Regions from separate parts of the Peribacillus sp. NPDC046944 genome, predicted to be linked through region 3. Evidence: riboswitches for the same ligand, from Rfam matches in the RefSeq annotation. Region 3 holds a riboswitch; each other region holds the start of a gene.
The links. Region 3 has a riboswitch for S-adenosylmethionine ahead of ACQKIC_RS20625 (5-methyltetrahydropteroyltriglutamate--homocysteine S-methyltransferase). Riboswitches for the same ligand answer to the same signal wherever they lie in the genome.
Positions count from the first base shown of each region.

Region 1 (5,885 bases), on a different contig from region 3:
CCGTACACTGTCAGGTAATTTAATCCCCGGTATTTCATTATGGATGAATTCGGCATTCCTCGTACTGGTAAGGGGCATTATCCCCATGAAAATCGGTGTTTCCAAATGTTTTGTCGCCTGATAGACTTCTTCTATTTGTTCTACTGAATAAACTGGCTGTGTCAAAAACGAATGAGCACCGCAAGCGATTTTCTTTTCCATTCTCTGAACAGCCTTATCGAGATATTTCACATTTGGATTAAAAGCTGCGGAAATCTTGAAATTAGCCCGTTTCCCTAGACTTTGTCCGGAATAGGAGTAGCCCTCATTGAATTGCTTAACCAGACTTATCAAATCGAATGAAGATAAATCATAGACAGACGTTGCCCCCGGGAAATCACCAATCTTAGAAGGATCCCCAGTGATAACTAAAACTTCATCCAGCCCGACCGTATGCAATCCCATTAAATGGGATTGTAACCCAATAAGATTTCGGTCCCTGCACGTAATATGGACCATCGGATTCACCCCTAATTCAGCCTTTAATAAATTGGCTAAGGTCGAATTCGATATCCTTGGTGAAGCAAGTGAATTATCAGCTAAAGTAATGGAATCCACCCCAGCTTTTTTCAAGGCTTCAGCTCCTGCCATAAACGTTTCGATTCCTAACTTTTTCGGTGGATCAAGCTCAACTAGGATCGTTCTATCCGTTTTTGCCTTTTCATGAAGAGCTAATTCTTGTTTTTGGTTATTCACTTCAATAATTTCTATATGTCGAGCTTTCGTAATTTTTTCCTTGACTGGCGCTAAAGTGCCAATCATTTCGTTCACAGCTTGTATATGTAGTGGTGTCGTACCACAGCAACCCCCTATAATGGTTGCTCCTTGTTTTCGTAATTCGAGTGCACTTGAACCGAAATATTCTGGTTCCGCTTTATAGACCAGTCTCCCATCCACATAATCTGGAAGACTTGCATTAGGATAGATGGCAATCGACGCCTGCATAGGCAATTTCACTTCTTCCAGTGCCCTTATCATATGATGGGGGCCCAGACGGCAATTCACCCCAACGACATCTGCACCTAGGTACTCTAGCTTTTGAAAAGCTTCATTCAAATGAAATCCATTTTGAAGATTTCCAAGTTCATGCATCGATACATTTGCAATAATCGGCAGGTCCGTTTCCTTTTTAGCAATTTGAAGCACCGTTTCAAGCTCTTCAAAATCATAGAATGTTTCAAGAAGAATTCCATCGGGATCTTCCAGGAGCAAACTGTATAATTGTTCTCGAAAACCCCGTTTTATTTCTTCTATACTTAAATCCGATTTACGTATACTACGCTGGGCCCCAATTGTACCAAAAACATAAGCCTTCCCTTTCGCTACTTGTTTAGCAAGGCTGACTCCTTGGCGATTGATCCGACTGACTTCTTCCTCCAGCCCATACCGTTTCAATTTATTGAAATTGGCACCATATGTATTGGTTTGCAGAATATCTGCACCCGCTTCTAAATAGGCCCTATGTATAGACTCAATTTTATCAGGATTGGTGCAATTTATTTCCTCATAACATTGATCGATTCCATAGGAGTACAACAACGTACCCATCGCGCCGTCTCCAACTAGCATTCTTTCCTTCAATTCACTACGAAAATCCAATTAGTACACCCTCTCTTAAAAACACTATGGTTTTTGTCGGTTTCTATGAGTGTGAGAGTAAAGAAAAAAAACCTTCTCAAAGAAGAAGGCTTTTTTCGAAACATTCTCCTCATCTATCAAGCTCTGCTTGCTGGATTTAGCACCTTTGCCTAGGCTGGTTGCTGAGGTTTCATCGGGCCAGTCCCTTCACCTCTCTCGATAAGATTTATTAAGTTTAATTTTCTAAACATTTCAAAATTTATTTATATTTAATTTACATGAATCATCTGATAATTTCAAGAGTATATTTATCATTTTTTCATTTTCTTCAGACTTTTTAACGATACATCCTTTTAGAAAGCAAGGCTCCCCATTTTTCCGACAAGGATTCAATGGAAAGCAAGGACATTGCCCCCTCCTCCCCATCACGCTTATGAAGGATGACATCCGTTGCATAAAGTACCGTAACCTTATCTTGAAGCCGATCCAATAACACGATATCATCTTGTTGGCCAATTACCCCTTCTTGTATAACCCTAGCAAAATAGCCAGTTAGATTAGTGTCCATCACCAATTTCAAAAACTCTGGCTCTTTGTTAAAGTGGGAGATGGTCGAGCAAGGAATACGCCCCTGTGTAATCTGAATAACGGTCCCGCCAATGCGATAGATATCGCCTATAAACGTTTGACGTTCAGTCATTCCAGCAATCGTCAAATTCTCCCCAAATGCAGGGATGGAAAGCTGCTTATTGAATGTTCGATTCCATAAATCATAATGCTCAAAGGGATAAAAACATAGAGCACGGTCAGGCCCTCCATGGAACTTTCTGTTACCCACTCCATCCCTATCAATCCCTGATTTTGTTACGGTGATATAGTCGATGGCCTTCTTATCCATTGCCGTTTTGATCTTTACCCCCGAAAGCTCCTCCTCTTTTGGCATCCCAATTTGAAGAGACATGATTTTACGATTTTCCATTGGACATCTTCCATTTCTTTTAAATTTCCAGATTGCAATAAAGAAACATTCTTTATATTCAATCTATTCAATTATTTGATTATACCAAAAAAAAGCAATAACCTCTTTACTAGGTATAAAATTCGATGTGAAAAGAGAATGATATAAAAATAATCCCTTTGTTTTAGTAATTTAGTTGCTATTTCCAAATTAATTATGATAGAATATGAACACAATATATAGTCGAAAAAGACAATCCGTCGCCTATATGTTGATTCACGATTAATTTCCTCATTGTCGCTCTTTAGGGGGCGAATTTTTTTGTCTCCTTTTAAAAAGGGTGGAAAACTGTAGATCCTTACTAATTATTTATACCTAACAAGTAACTACCAAATTGAACAGGCGACCTTCTTTTAATGAAAATTTATAGGTGCGATCATTACTTTCCTCACAGTACACCACTTTTTTGATAATTTTGGTGATTTTCTTATGCCTTCATTTTCCCCTTAGCTTCTATTTTTTCGCCCCTTATATTCCAGGTATCGTAACAGCCATGCCGATATCGTTAGCCAAGCAGCTCCGGCAACAAAACCTGCCACAACATCGCTCGGGTAATGCACCCCTAGATAAATGCGGCTCCATCCAATGACCAATGAAGCCAAAAAAGCCAAAAACCATATAATGCCGTTCATATATTTACTTTTGACGATTCGTAAACATACAACTGCAATGCTTCCGTAAACGATAACCGAAGCCATAGAGTGACCACTAGGAAAACTATATCCGGAAACGGATAATAATGGAGCGATATCGGGTCTTTCCCTTTGAAAAAGATATTTTAGCCCCCAATTAAATACCCCACCCATTGCTGAAGTGATTATTAAGTATAAAGCAAGCTGTTTTCTTCTGTATAAGGCCAAAATCAAGGCAAATATACCAATTAGTACGACTATCCATGTCACCGACCCAAAAAATGTGAGCGTAGTCACAAAGCTGATAAATTGTTCACTAAAGGGCACTTGGATGAAATTGATAAGGACTTTATCAAATTCGATTAACTCCCCTTCCTTCAGTTCTTCCACAATTTCAATAAAAATGAAAAAATAAACTAGGATTAAACCAGCCATCATGGCAATATAAAGAAGTTTTTTTGAAATATGTATGCTAAAAAAGTTATGCATTCTCGGACACCACCTTTTCCCTCATTTACCACGCTACCTCTAGGATAAAACAAAAAAAGCCTAAGCGATAGATTTCGCTCAGGCTTTTTTTACGCTTGTTTCTTTTTAGGCTCCGCTCTTTTGCGTGTCGTCTTTTTCTTTACAACCATTTTCTCCGGCTTCGTCCTGTCAATGGACGCTTGTAAAGCTGCCATTAAATCCGTCACATTATTGGCCACGGGTTCTTTAGATTTTGCTGTAATGGTTTTCTCGCCAGTTTTCTTTGATTCAATCAATTCAAGCAAAGCTGTTCGATAATCATCTTTGTATTTAGTCGGATCAAACGTCGATGTCAACTGATCAATTAATAATATGGCCGTATCGATTTCTTTTTTTGCAATGGCATCATTAGCAGGAATATTAGGAACGTCGGTTGCAGAACGAACCTCATCAGGGTAATGAATGGTTTCCATCAACAATGTGTTATCCACTACCCGAAGGATAGCCATTTGTTCTTTGGAACGAATGATGATTTTAGCGAGACCAACCTTGCCTGACTCCAAGAGTGCTTCCCTCAAAAGAGAATAGGCTTTTGTACCGCCATCGTTTGGAGACATATAATAGCTTCGGTTGAAATAGATTGGATCAATTTCCTCTATTTTAACAAAATCAATGATTTCCACTGCCTTATCTTCATTTTGTTTTTTTAATTGCTCAAGTTCATTGTCTTCTAGGACAACAAACTTTCCTTTTGTATACTCAAACGCACGAACAATATCATCCTTGCCTACTTCTTTCTGGCAAACTGGACAAACCTTTTCATATTTTATCGGTGAATGGCATTCCTTATGCAAAGTTCGTAAGGATATATCCTTATCTTCCGTTGCCGCATGAAGCTTTATCGGGATATTCACCAAACCAAAAGAAATGCTGCCTTTCCATATTGTATGCAAATTCCTCACCTCATCGTTGATTAATTGATTCACTGTTATTATCATTCCCATTTCTTTCAAAAAAATTATATCTCAATCTTAAAATTAAGATTTTATGGGGAAAATACTAATAAACGCAATGAACGGAGGGAAAAATGTGATAAAACCAATGTTGCCCACCTATCATCCAGAAGCTCCTTGTTCTAAGGAATGGATGTATGAAGTCAAATATGATGGCTTTCGGGCCATTTTAACGATTGAAGAAAGTAAAGTGGCAAAGCTGACGAGCCGGAACGGAAAAGAGTTGCTGCCTCTTTTTCCGGAAATCGGTGAATTCCTAGAAACCTTGAACCTCGAAGGTATACTTCCCCTTCAACTAGATGGAGAACTAGTTTGGCTAACCAATGAAGCCAAGGCAGACTTTTCCGAGATACAGTGGCGTGGACGTTTGAGAAACCAAACATTGATATCCGAGGCTTCCACCCTCTCCCCATGCCGATTCATAGTGTTTGACTTACTAACCTTAAATGGAAAAGACATTACCAAACAAAACTTGTCGGAACGGAAAGCTATGTTGAAGGGCTTAGGAAAGAAACTTCATTTCCCAGAAAATCCTAGCCCCCATGAAGAAAGCCCAATCCAACTGATTGGAAACTATGATACTGCAAATGAAGCGATGAACAAGGTCATTCTCATGGATGGGGAAGGGATTGTAGCCAAGAACATCAACAGCATATGGCACGAAAAACGGTCAACCTCCTGGATCAAGGTGAAAAATTGGAGGGTATTCCCCTGCTTTATCACCGCTCTTCATAAAGAAAACGGATATATTTCAATTTCCGTTTATAAAGACGGTGTAATTACCCCGATTGGGAGCGTCAAAAATGGCATGAGTGCCCAGGATAAAACCATTTTACACGAATTGATTAAAAAAAATGCCGTCGAAGAGAATGCGAAGTTCTTTTACCTCCATCCTTCCATTTGTATCGAAGTGCAATTTCTGCATGTTCATGAAGAAAATGAATTACGGGAGCCTCAGTTTTCCCAGTGGCTGTTGCAAACGATACCAAGTGAATGTACTTGGGAGAGGTTCCTTATCAGTCAATTTACTTTTCCGGAGTCGGTCCATATAACATCACCAGATAAACCGATTTGGGCATTTAAGGATAGAAAGGTGATAAAAGTTGAATACCTCCAATATTTACGGGAGGTGTCATC
Region 1 is NZ_JBNNML010000005.1:344,382-350,266, forward strand. Features, by position in the region: gene ACQKIC_RS12105 (bifunctional homocysteine S-methyltransferase/methylenetetrahydrofolate reductase) at 1-1,638, opposite strand, end outside; SAM riboswitch class I at 1,745-1,843, opposite strand; gene ACQKIC_RS12110 (MOSC domain-containing protein) at 1,955-2,596, opposite strand; gene ACQKIC_RS12115 (phosphatase PAP2 family protein) at 3,082-3,756, opposite strand; gene ACQKIC_RS12120 (Ku protein) at 3,846-4,688, opposite strand; gene ligD (DNA ligase D) at 4,825-5,885, shown strand, end outside.
Region 1: another riboswitch for S-adenosylmethionine. It lies ahead of ACQKIC_RS12105 (bifunctional homocysteine S-methyltransferase/methylenetetrahydrofolate reductase); the one in region 3 lies ahead of ACQKIC_RS20625 (5-methyltetrahydropteroyltriglutamate--homocysteine S-methyltransferase).

Region 2 (5,885 bases), on a different contig from region 3:
GATTGGCACGATGACTTCAGACACTTTAGCAACCATCTTAATTCCGCCAAAAATGATAACAGCCGTTATGATAGCCAAAATAAGTGCAGTAATCCATTTATCGACCCCAAAAGATGCTTGGAATGCGCTTGTAATCGTATTGGCCTGTACAGAATTGAAAGCAAGTCCAAAAGTCAATGAAATCAAAACAGCAAACGTGATACCCATCCAACGTGCATTTAATGCTTTTTCCATATAATAAGCTGGACCACCACGGAATGCTTCTCCGTCTTTGACCTTGTAAATTTGAGCAAGTGTACTTTCAATGAAAGCAGAAGCAGATCCGATCAATGCGATTAACCACATCCAGAAAACTGCTCCCGGACCACCAGTTGTTATGGCTATAGCCACACCTGCCAGATTCCCCGTTCCTACCCGGGAAGCCGTGCTGATACAAAAGGCCTGAAACGATGATACACCTTTCTTATCTGCTGTAGCACCTTCTCCTAATAACCTAATCATTTCTTTCACCATTCTAAATTGTACGAATTTAGTCCGAAAAGAAAAATAAATGCCCATTCCAATTAATAATATAATCAGTATAGATGACCATAATAAATCATTTGTTTCAGTAATAAACTTTTCTACTATCTCCATTTTTAAACGAACCCACCTCTAATTATTTCAATACAATACCTTTAGAGTTCCCGCTTTTACAAAATAGTAAACACTTAAGAATAAAAATGACTCCGTATATTGTATGTAATTATACTATTTTAATATTATTGAAGGAGGTTATTAGTTTTTTGGAATATTAAAGAATTAAAGATTTCGTCTACACTTTCCATTCGAAGTCACTTACCTTACCCTAAAAAAGCCCTGGAGACAATGCTCCAGGGCAACATTCATGATTCATCGATACTCTTCCAACCATACTATTTTTATTTCTTCTTAGAGAACCGGGGAAAACCTATTAAAATGGCTATGATTCCTGAAATCCCGATCAAGACTGGATAGAAAGAATAGGGTAGGATACTGATAGGAGAGATGTGTGCAACACCGGCAGCTAAAAGTAGTTGTGCCCCGTATGGCAATAATCCTTGAATACTACAAGCGAAAACATCGAGCAAGCTGGCAGATTTCCGGGGATCAATTTCATACTTTTCGGCAATGTTTTTTGCGAGTGGACCAGCAATGATGATGGATATGGTATTATTTGCCGTTGAAAGATTCGTTAAAGCAACCAATCCCGCGATGCTGAACTCTGCACTTTTTTTTGATTTGCTCTTTCTCGTCACGAGGTTCAGTAGATAATCGATGCCACCGTTATGTTTGATAACCGAAACCATGCCTGCAATCAAGATTGCTAAGAAGGAGATTTCATACATCCCAGCCATTCCATCTCCTGCTTTTTGAATAACCTCCATTGCATGATAACTACCATCCGCTAAACCGATGATTCCAGCAAAGACAATGCCGATAGAGAGAACCAAGAATACATTGATTCCCGCTAATGCTGCCACTAGAACACAAAGGTAAGGTAGAATTTTGACCCAACTGTAGGCTTCTCCAGAGATTGTAGCTTGTTCACCCATTGTCAGAAAACCAAGGATAACACATGTAATTATCGCAGCAGGTAAAACAATAAAAAAGTTCACTTTGAATTTGTCTTTCATTTTCGTTCCCTGTATACGTACAGCTGCTATAGTCGTATCCGAAATGAAAGAAAGATTATCACCGAACATGGCGCCACCAATGACCGCAGCCATGGAAAGGGCAACTGAAATATCGGTTTGTCCACTAATTCCTACTCCAATTGGTGCTAAAGCTACTATCGTTCCCATACTTGTCCCCATAGATAATGAGATAAAACAGGCGATAATAAATAACCCCACCATTAATAGATTTTGCGGAACGATCGAAAGTGCTAGATTCACCGTAGACGCTACGGCTCCCATCCCATTTGCCACTTCCGAAAAAGCCCCAGCCAATAGGAATATGACAACCATCAACATAATATTTGAATCCCCGGCACCTTTACAAAAGATTTCTACTTTGTGATTGAATGATTCCTTTCGATTCATTGCCAGTGCCGCAGCAGATGCAATGGCAATGGCAACAATCACTGGAAATGTGTAAAAATCTTTTGTAATAACACCTGAACCTATAAATAATATCAAAAAAACGATAAACGGCGTTAAAGCCCATGGATTCCCTTTATTGTCTAAACTCATGATGTACACCTCTTTATTATTTTTGCATGGTAATGGATACTCTTTTTGGACTCTCTAAATTTTCCGGCATCCCTTCATTTTAATATGGGCTTGATTATAAAATCAGTAACATACCATCAAGAACAGATTCCTATCCTATGAGTACAAAAAGACCTCTTCCGTTTTATTACAAGAAGAGGTCTTTTAATCTATAAACACTCCTCTTATCTTTCAGGTCGATCGCCTGCTGGATTTGGCACAGCACTCTAAATAAGTCTGCTGCCGAGACATCTTCGGGCCAGTCCCTCAGTCTCTCTTGATAAGAAGTAAGAAATATTCATTTTTTCAAAGCAAATATAAGAGTACAGCATTTTAAGAGTTTTCGCAAGGTAAAGTATTAAAGATTTTTATAAACTTATTGAATGCATTAGTTTTTAGTCTTCGGGGCGTAAAGGTAGCTAGTGTGAAAGCACATGACACTTCACTCTTCTACACTGATGGGTACTACTTTCCCATCTTCTACCGCTCCTACAACGACTTTTGCTGCGAATCCACCATTTTCGTCAATCGAAGGTATATTATAAATTTTCTGTTCAGGTGCCGTATTTGTCAGCCCATCCTGCATATGTTCACGGATGGCTTTCACATCATCGACTGTTCCTGCCGCTTTCATTGCCTCCACAAAGGCATACATAGCAATGTAATTCAACCCCACTTCAGAACTAGCATCTTCCTTATAAATTTTTTTATATTTATCAATGAATGCCGGTGCTGCTTCTTCATTGGAGTTGATAAGCGGAAGAACACCTATCGAACCTTCCAATGTTTCGTATGAACCGGCAATAGGCTTCATTTGATCCAGTTTCGCCTGGTCCATAATAATGAAACCGCCTTTAAAACCTAGTTCTCTTGCTTGTTTTGCAACCTTGGCCGTAGGCTCTGACGCCCCACCGATGAAAAGGACATCAGGCTTTTCTTTTAGAGCATTTGTAACAGTCGTGAAGAAATCCGTTTCTTTAGAAAAATCAATTGAGGCATTATAGACGACTTTACCACCTTGTTTTTCCCAATGAGGAAGTAGGTTTTCCGCCCAGTCTTTCCCGTACTGGGAAGATGGTGGCAATGCCGCAATCTTTTTGCCGAAGTTTTCCATTGCATACGTAGAAAACGGTTCAATATACCCTTCATAATTTGGCGGGATCCTCACTGTTAATGAATTTCCGCTTTCCGTGATAGCTGGTTCACTCGAATAGGCACCGATGATGAAATTCTCTTTTTCGTTAAAAACCTGTAGGGCGAGTATCCCTCCGCTATGAGGAGTGAAAATAATCGGAGTTTTATATTCCTGGATTAAACGTTTAGCATTTGAACCCGTTTCATTCGGTAAGTACTTATCATCCAACGAAACCAGGTTGAGCGTATATTTTTCCCCTTCCACTTCGAATCCACCGGCATCGTTTATTTCATTTACAGCCATCTCCATACCATTTAACGTTCGTTTTCCATATAAGGCTGCTGCTCCACTCAAAGGGCCGCTAAAACCGATATTGACAACATTCTTCCCTTTACTGGCCTTTCCTCCCCCACTTGATGCAGGGCTGTCTCCCTTGTTACACCCCACTAGTGCCGTTAGGACGAGTAATAGCATTACAAAGAATACACTCAACTTTTTCATAAAAATCCCCCATTCATTTTTAAACTCTTATGCTCCGATATAGGCTTTCCGTACTTCATCGTTAGACAATAATTCTTTTGCGGTCCCTTCAACGACAATTTCCCCATTTTCAAAAACATATCCTTTATCTGCAATGCTAAGAGCAGCATTCGCATTCTGTTCGGCTAGTAGAACGGTTATTCCTTCCCGGTTTATTTCTTCGATGACTTGGAACATCTGTTCAACAATCAAAGGAGCGAGGCCCACAGAAGGTTCATCTAGCATCAAAAGCTTCGGTTTAGACATCAAAGCCCTGCCAATGGCCAGCATCTGTTGTTGTCCACCACTCAGGCTTCCGGCTTCATCATGGAGTTTTTCTTTTAAAATAGGAAATAAATGATAGACATTTTCCAACGAGGACTTGATTTCCATCTTTTTTTTTCGATGTACGTAAGCTCCCATCTTCAAGTTTTCCTGGACAGTCATCTGAGGAAACAGTTTCCGCCCTTCTGCACATTGCACGATTCCAGCTTGGACATTCTTATCCGGAGCCCTACCTCCGATAGCCAGTTCCTCAAAATGAATTTCACCCTGAGCCAGCTTGCTTATGCCGCTGATAGAACGGAATGTCGTGCTTTTACCTGCTCCATTCGCCCCCAATAGAACGACAATTTCTCCCTTTTCCACTTCAATATTCACTTGCTTAATCGCAGTGAAGCTCCCATAACATACAGTAACATCAGTTAACTTAAGCACTAGCACTACCTCCTAAATAGGCTTTAATAACCGCCTCATTCCCCCTGATTTCTTTTGGAGTGCCCTCAGCAATTTTTTCCCCGTAATTCAGGACCATGATATGGTCAGCTAAGTTCATGATCATATGCATCTTGTGCTCGATCAAGCAAATCGTGAAGCCTGACTGATTTAACTCCTTGATCAGTTCTGTAAGCCCTTCTGTTTCATCAGGGTTTATGCCGGCAGCCGGTTCATCAAGAAAGATGATTTCCGGATCCGTCGCAAGGGCAAGGGCAATCGCCGTCCTCTTCTTTTCCTCTTGAGAAATACTCGAGACCATCTTATTTGCCGCATCCATTAAGCCGACAATTCTCAAAACTTCCATCGCTTTATCACGACAGGTCTTTTCCTCCCGTTTTAACCTCTTCGTCCTTAGGATAGCATCTACCAAATTCGATTTAGTGCGAAGCCTATGTCCGACAATCACGTTATCCAAGATGGTGGATTGTTCAAAAAGACTAGTCGTTTGGAATGTTCTTGCTATGCCAAGTCCCGCTATTTCATTGGCAGGAAGCTTCGTGATGTCTTTCCCTTTGAAGAGGACTGCTCCAGAACTTGGACGATGGAAGCCGCTGATCAAGTTGAAAAACGTAGACTTCCCGGCTCCATTAGGCCCGATAATCGCATTGATCTTTCCTTTTTCAATGGTGAAATCCACATTTTTTACAGCTGCCAATCCCCCGAAACTCTTTGTTAAATTCTTCGTTTCGATAAACATCTTCATCCCTCCTCCGCATTAACCGGAACGTCCTTACTCATAATCAGTTGTTTCTTATCTCTTCGTTTAATTTTCCAATCAAAGAATGCACCCGAAATACCGCGTGGATAGAAAATGATGATCAACGTAAGTAAAGGTCCAAAGATCAACATTCGATACTCTTGGAGAAATTGTAGATTCTGGGATAGTATGACGAGAAGCAAAGTTCCAACCAAAGGTCCCGATAGAGTTCCTATTCCGCCGACCAGTAGATACATCAACAAGTCGAACATTATGGCCGTAGACCCGATATCCGGTCCGATAAACCGCACGAATGAAGCATATAAGGCACCTGCCAAGCCTGCAAAAAATGTAGAAAGAACAAATGCGGTCAACTTATTCTTCATCGTGGATATGCCTATCGTTTGGGCAAGTTCCTCACTATTCCTGATGGCCATATAGGTTCTCCCTGTCAACGAATGAACAATACGATACATGACCAAAATGACGCCAAGTAGGAAAATGAGCACCAAATAATATTGTGAAG
Region 2 is NZ_JBNNML010000008.1:158,719-164,603, reverse strand. Features, by position in the region: gene ACQKIC_RS15790 (alanine/glycine:cation symporter family protein) at 1-636, opposite strand, end outside; gene ACQKIC_RS15785 (Na+/H+ antiporter NhaC family protein) at 921-2,213, opposite strand; SAM riboswitch class I at 2,414-2,518, opposite strand; gene ACQKIC_RS15780 (ABC transporter substrate-binding protein) at 2,674-3,867, opposite strand; gene ACQKIC_RS15775 (ABC transporter ATP-binding protein) at 3,895-4,602, opposite strand; gene ACQKIC_RS15770 (ABC transporter ATP-binding protein) at 4,595-5,359, opposite strand; gene ACQKIC_RS15765 (branched-chain amino acid ABC transporter permease) at 5,362-5,885, opposite strand, start outside.
Region 2: another riboswitch for S-adenosylmethionine. It lies ahead of ACQKIC_RS15785 (Na+/H+ antiporter NhaC family protein); the one in region 3 lies ahead of ACQKIC_RS20625 (5-methyltetrahydropteroyltriglutamate--homocysteine S-methyltransferase).

Region 3 (5,885 bases):
CCTCTGGTATCAATTCATATATTTCTCTTTCTATATTATGTTCTTTTCCTTATTTCCGATGTATTTTTCCGATGGGTCGCCAAGTGATGGAAAGGCGGCAGAATTGACATTGAAGAACCAGCTCGATGATAAGGTGACAGATGATGTAGTAGGGAAGAAAGAGGATGAGGACGATCGATGTTGTTGAATAAAGGGACGAGCATAGGCTCGTCCCTTTTTGTTCTTATCCCCAGACTTCTTTGGCGACATCCACAACGAACTTTAACTTTTCCCATTGCTGATCTTCCGTTAGCTTGTTGCCAAGATGTGTGGAAGCGAATCCGCATTGAGGGCTTAAGCACAAGTGTTCATGTGGCACGAATTGTCCCGCTTCTTTAATACGTGATTTAACGGTTTCTTTATCTTCAAGTTCGCCATTCTTCGAAGTAACCACACCAAGAACGACTTGTGCGCCGTCATTTGGAATGTGTTCTAATGGTTTAAAATCCCCTGAACGATGATCATCGTATTCCAAGAAAAATCCATCTACATTTTCCTTGGCCAATAGAGTTGGGGCGATACGGGCATAGCTGCCTTCAAAAGCCCAAGTCGATTGGTAATTTCCACGACAAAGGTGAGTCGTGACAACCAAATCCTCTGGTTTTCCCTCCAACGTCCCATTAATCACGCGCAATGCTAAATCGATTAATTGTTCCCTTGTATAATTCCCCTCTTTGAACTGGAAGTCCGGAGCGGAAAGCCTGGCTATGTATACATCATCTAATTGTAAATAACGTACACCGGCATCGTAAAAGGCTTGTAAAGCATCTTGATAGGCTTTGATAATATCTTTTGCATAGTCTTCGATGTCAGGATAGATTTCTTCATTATGGACCCCTACCGCAAATAATTGATTGGGGCTAGGGATGGTTTGTTTCGCCACAGCCCGTCCGTCCACGATTTCATTAAACTCAATAAAGTCTTTAATAAAGGGGTGATCTGGGTTGAAAGAAATTTTTCCTGTATTCCGAACGTTATAACGTTCTGTTTCAATTCCATCAAAGGTGAGGCCTTTTTCCGTGACATACCCTTCGATTCCATTTAAATGTTCCAAGAAGTCAAAGTGCCACCAGGTGCGTCTGAATTCCCCATCAGTCACTGCCTCTAAACCGATTTCTATTTGCTTATCGACGATACGCTTGATTTCCTTCGTTTCAACGTCGCGTAATTGTTCTGCGGTAATGATTCCTTCTTTCCGTTGCTTTCTTGCCAGATGTATACTTTCTGGTCTTAATAGACTTCCTACGTGGTCGGCTTTGAATGGAGCTTTCGTTAAAGTGATAGACATGGTAGATTCCTACTTTCCTTATTAAAATATAAAAACCTCTTCTTTAAAAAAAGAAGAGGTATAATCAGCAATGCTTATATTCTCTTCTTATCTTCAAGTTGAACACTTCTGGAATTAGCACAGTACAGTAAAGTCTGTTGCTGAGGTATCAAAGGGCCAGTCCCTCCACCTCTCTGGATAAGAAAATGAACTATTCAATTAATTACGACTATACAGGTAGTATTAATAAAGGTCAATAGAAAACAGATAATTTAGAATATAAGCGTTATTAGAAAGTGAGTTTCTCTTAGTTTAAATACTTTTATACACTTTCGCGGTGAAGTATTAAAAAAATCCTTTGACTATTGTCAGAATATTTCTTATAATTGTGTACATTACAGCGAGATAGGGGATTATTCAGATGAGAGATTTTTTTAATAAATTATTAACGGGGATGAGCATAGGGATTGTCGTTTCATTAATTCCGAATGCTTTGTTAGGGGAAATACTTAAACTATTGATTCCACATTTTCCCGTGTTACAGCATATATTCGATATCACCGTTTTCGTGATGAGTTTGTTACCTGTCATGATTGGGGTGATGGTCGGGATTTCGTTCAAGCTACCATCCATTCAAACGGCCAGTATCGGGATAGCGGCCATGGTCGGAAGTGGTGCCATCCAGAAAACGGCTGACGGTTTATTTGCCCTTAATGGGATTGGCGTTGTCATCAATACCGGAATTACCGCGGCATTGACCGTATTGTTCCTGCAATTAATTGGCGACAAATTAAAGGCGTATGCGATTCTCTTGATGCCGACTTTAAGTATCTTGGTACCAGGCATGATTGGATACTTCATTCTGCCATACGTAAAATCCGCTACGGGACTATTAGGAGTCGGCATCGCTAACGTGACGTCCTTGCAACCCATTTTGATGGGAGCCATTATTTCCGTTATCTTCTGTCTTATTATCTTATCGCCCATTTCAACGGTTGGGGTAGCGACGGTCATTATGCTCTCAGGGATAGGATCTGGTGCGGCCAACCTAGGCATCGTGGCAGCTGGTGTTGGCTTAGCCATTGCAAGCTACAAAGCGAATTCATTAGGGACGGCTTTAGCCCATGTGTTGGGTTCCCCTAAGATTCAAATGAGGAATTTCTTCATGAAACCGAAAATTGCGTTTCCCATGTTAATCACGTCAGCTATTCTTGGTGCGTTGGCAGGTTTGTTAAACATACAAGGGACCCCATATAGTGCTGGATTTGGTTTATCGGGATTGGTCGGTCCCTTGAACTACATGAAACTGGCGGAAGGCGGATGGATTTTCAGTAACATATCCATCATGGTCATCATTTTCTTCATTCTTCCGATTGTGTTGAACCTTGTGCTAATCTACGTTTTCTCGAAGAAATTAAAATGGATTAAAGCAGACGACTACACATTGCATTTTGAATAAAAGGAAACCAAATAAAAGAAGCAGTCAGGCGTTTAGCTCTGGCTGCTTCTTTTGATGAGGAGGCTAATTCAAGGGTACTTCAACTTTTAAATCTAGAATCTGCGGTATCTGATGATGGCTAGGATTCATTTCATCCACTTTACTCAGGATAAATACACGTCTAAACGATTCCACTTACCTTCTTTATAGAGGCAAGCTGGACATCGCATCGGTTGAAGAAGAAAATAGAAAGAGCCATAAACCGAAGCGTATCTCGACGGTTCATGGCATCATTCTCACCCCGTTATGAGTTGGTGGATGGGGTGAAGGTCTCTGCGATATGAGAGGTGATTGGACCGTACTTTTCCTGTTCGCTAGCGGGATAGGTAATGATAAAGGTAGTGCCGACCTGATCATTAAAGTAGTATTTCTTATAGATAACGTTCCCATTTTCTTCGTAGGAAATGACATACCAATCGTCTGTAAGTCGCTGATAGGCGATTTCTTCTGTGATACTTTTCAGATCATCTTCATAATACATTTCAATCGTTTCTTCATCGTTGATTACATTCGTATGGCTAGCAAAGGCGGTAATTTCAAATTCCTCATTATAGAACCTGGCTCCATCACCATTGGTTGGCGGGGTGTCCATATTTAAGCCTTTGGGATAATACATGGAAAACCCATAACGGCCATTTTGATATAGTTGGTACGCAGTTTTTTGACCGTCGGCTTTTTCTACGGTTTTCTTATCTTCAGTTTTCTTTACTTTCTTTTCTTCTGGTTGCGTTTCTTCCTGGTCTTTCAGGGCAAGATCGACTTGTTCTGTAAGTTTAGTCAACTCAGATTGATAGCTTGATAGCAATTCATCCGACTCGAAGCTTTTTTCTAAAAGTTGTAATTTCTTTTGTGCTAAACTGTAACTTTCTTTTGCGATAAGTTCTCTCACCAGCTTCATCGTGTCTTCAAACGAAGAAGTTGTTTCCTGATCAGCAAGGATTTCCTCTTTTAGTTTTTTAGCTTCGGTCTGCAACGTGTTCAACGTGCTTTTATTCGTAATGACGGCATTTAGAGATTCAAGGGAAGTATCAAATTCTTTTTCTTCATATGCAGTGACTGCCGTATCCATATGATTTGCCTGATCTAGATAAGCGGAGGCATCCTCATCCCCTTTTTTCTCCTTTAAGGCCAATTCGAATTGGATGGCTGCCTGATGGTAATCCCGTTTTCCTAGATATTCAATCCCCTTGTCCAAAGCATCCTGGTACCCATCATTTGAACATGAAGCAAGGACGCATAAGCAGAGGAGGCTAACGGTTAGTGAAAGTCCTTTTTTTATCATGTAATCTCCTATTCTATCGGTTGACATTTTAGCGTGAATTCATTTTACCAGAGTTTGAATGCTGTAGGGGGGTTTGTAAGACGAATACAGAATTTATATTATTTTGTTTGAGGGGTCATTCATTCATCTGTCTTTATTAAATAGATAAAGAAATAGATATTCATTGCTTTTATTTTACTTATAAACCTTATTTTTCAATTATTTATGATAAAATACCTATATTATATCTAGGTATTTAGGTAAGAGACCAGGGGGAGAATAAAGTATGAATGTAAGCAAATTATTCAAAATAATGATGACTATTCTTTTCATTAGTAGCCTAGCAATTCCGTTCACCGCGACAGCCGATGCGGCGAGTACATCAAGTGCCACTGTGACAGCAAGCAACTTGAATGTCAGGGAGAAGGCTTCCGATAAGGCGAAAAAAGTGGGCTCGTTGAAAAAAGGAACCAAAGTAACGGTCTATTCCAAAACAAAATCAGGATGGTCCGAAATCCGTTATAATAAGAAAAAAGCCTATGTATCCACGGAATTTCTAAAGTTCAAGAAAAAAGTGGCGAGTTATAAAATGGATACGTCCAAAGTGTATGTCTATAAAAGTAATGGAAAAAAATATACCTACTCTAGCACAGGGGCAAAGTACAATAAGGTTTGGACAATCTGGAACGTAAAGGGAGCCGGGGAGAGCTGGACGGATATTGAAAAAGAAACGAGTGAGGGTTATTATATTGGCTGGCCCGAATCAGAGTATTTTATCGCTTTAGGTTACCCGCTAAAGGTCGGAGCTAAATGGGAAAGCTGGGATGGAAGTAATACGTATATCGCTAAGGTTACATCGATGAGTAAGACCGTCAAAACACCAGCAGGGACCTTCAATAAGGTTGTGGAAGTAAAGGAAAGTGATGGTTCTACTAGATATTACGCGAAAAATGTGGGCCTGATCAAAGCCTTCGTCAATGGTGAAAAAACCAGTGAACTAGTCGAATTGAAGAAGAAAAAATAAGACGTTAACTGCCGCTCATCCCGAGTGGCGTTTTTTTATTTAAAGGTGGTCACCTGTTAGAACAGGGCAGATAATATGGTAAGAGGGAGTGAAGGGGAGGTAATGGGTCGTTCCGCAATTACCCAATCTTGAATAAGATGATTCAACGGAGTTTTTTGCATAGGGCAAGGGAGGGAAACCATGTTTGATAAATTCAAGGATATAATAAATAAGGCTACAACGGAGGGGGTTTCCATCCCCATTACGGCAAAGATGATGGCAAGTTTAATAGAAAAGAAGTCAGGTGAAGAAGACATTGATGTGCATATTTCACCAGAGTATATCGTGCTGCGCGGGACTACAGAGGTGAAGAAAATGATGTTGAAGAAAAAGGTTGCCTTCACCGTCACGTTGAAGCCGGTGCAAATCGAAAAAAGAACGATTCTGTTTCAGCTTGTTGGGATGAAACCGGTTAATGTTAATTTCATCAACCATAAACTGTTTAATAGACCACCCTTCTTTGAATATCATAATCGGATGATCAAAATTGATTTTAACGCTTGGGATATGGTGAAAAAGGTACCGTTCGGGCAGATTAAGTCATTTGAGCTGGTTGAGGGTGCCTTGAATATCAAATTGGCTCTTTGACTATCAAAAAACAACAAAAGGCCTAAATAATGGCTCTTTATTTAGGTTTTTTGTATGCTTAGGGTACTGCATTCTTTTCTAGTGGAATTTGGATAAATGCGAGCGTCCTTATGGAATGATGGTGGGACCTATTGTTTTTACGGCAGGTTCTGATTATGATGGGATTGTT
Region 3 is NZ_JBNNML010000023.1:598-6,482, forward strand. Features, by position in the region: gene ACQKIC_RS20620 (hypothetical protein) at 1-187, shown strand, start outside; gene ACQKIC_RS20625 (5-methyltetrahydropteroyltriglutamate--homocysteine S-methyltransferase) at 224-1,327, opposite strand; SAM riboswitch class I at 1,412-1,511, opposite strand; gene ACQKIC_RS20630 (PTS transporter subunit IIC) at 1,728-2,765, shown strand; gene ACQKIC_RS20635 (hypothetical protein) at 3,049-4,086, opposite strand; gene ACQKIC_RS20640 (SH3 domain-containing protein) at 4,352-5,089, shown strand; gene ACQKIC_RS20645 (hypothetical protein) at 5,270-5,716, shown strand.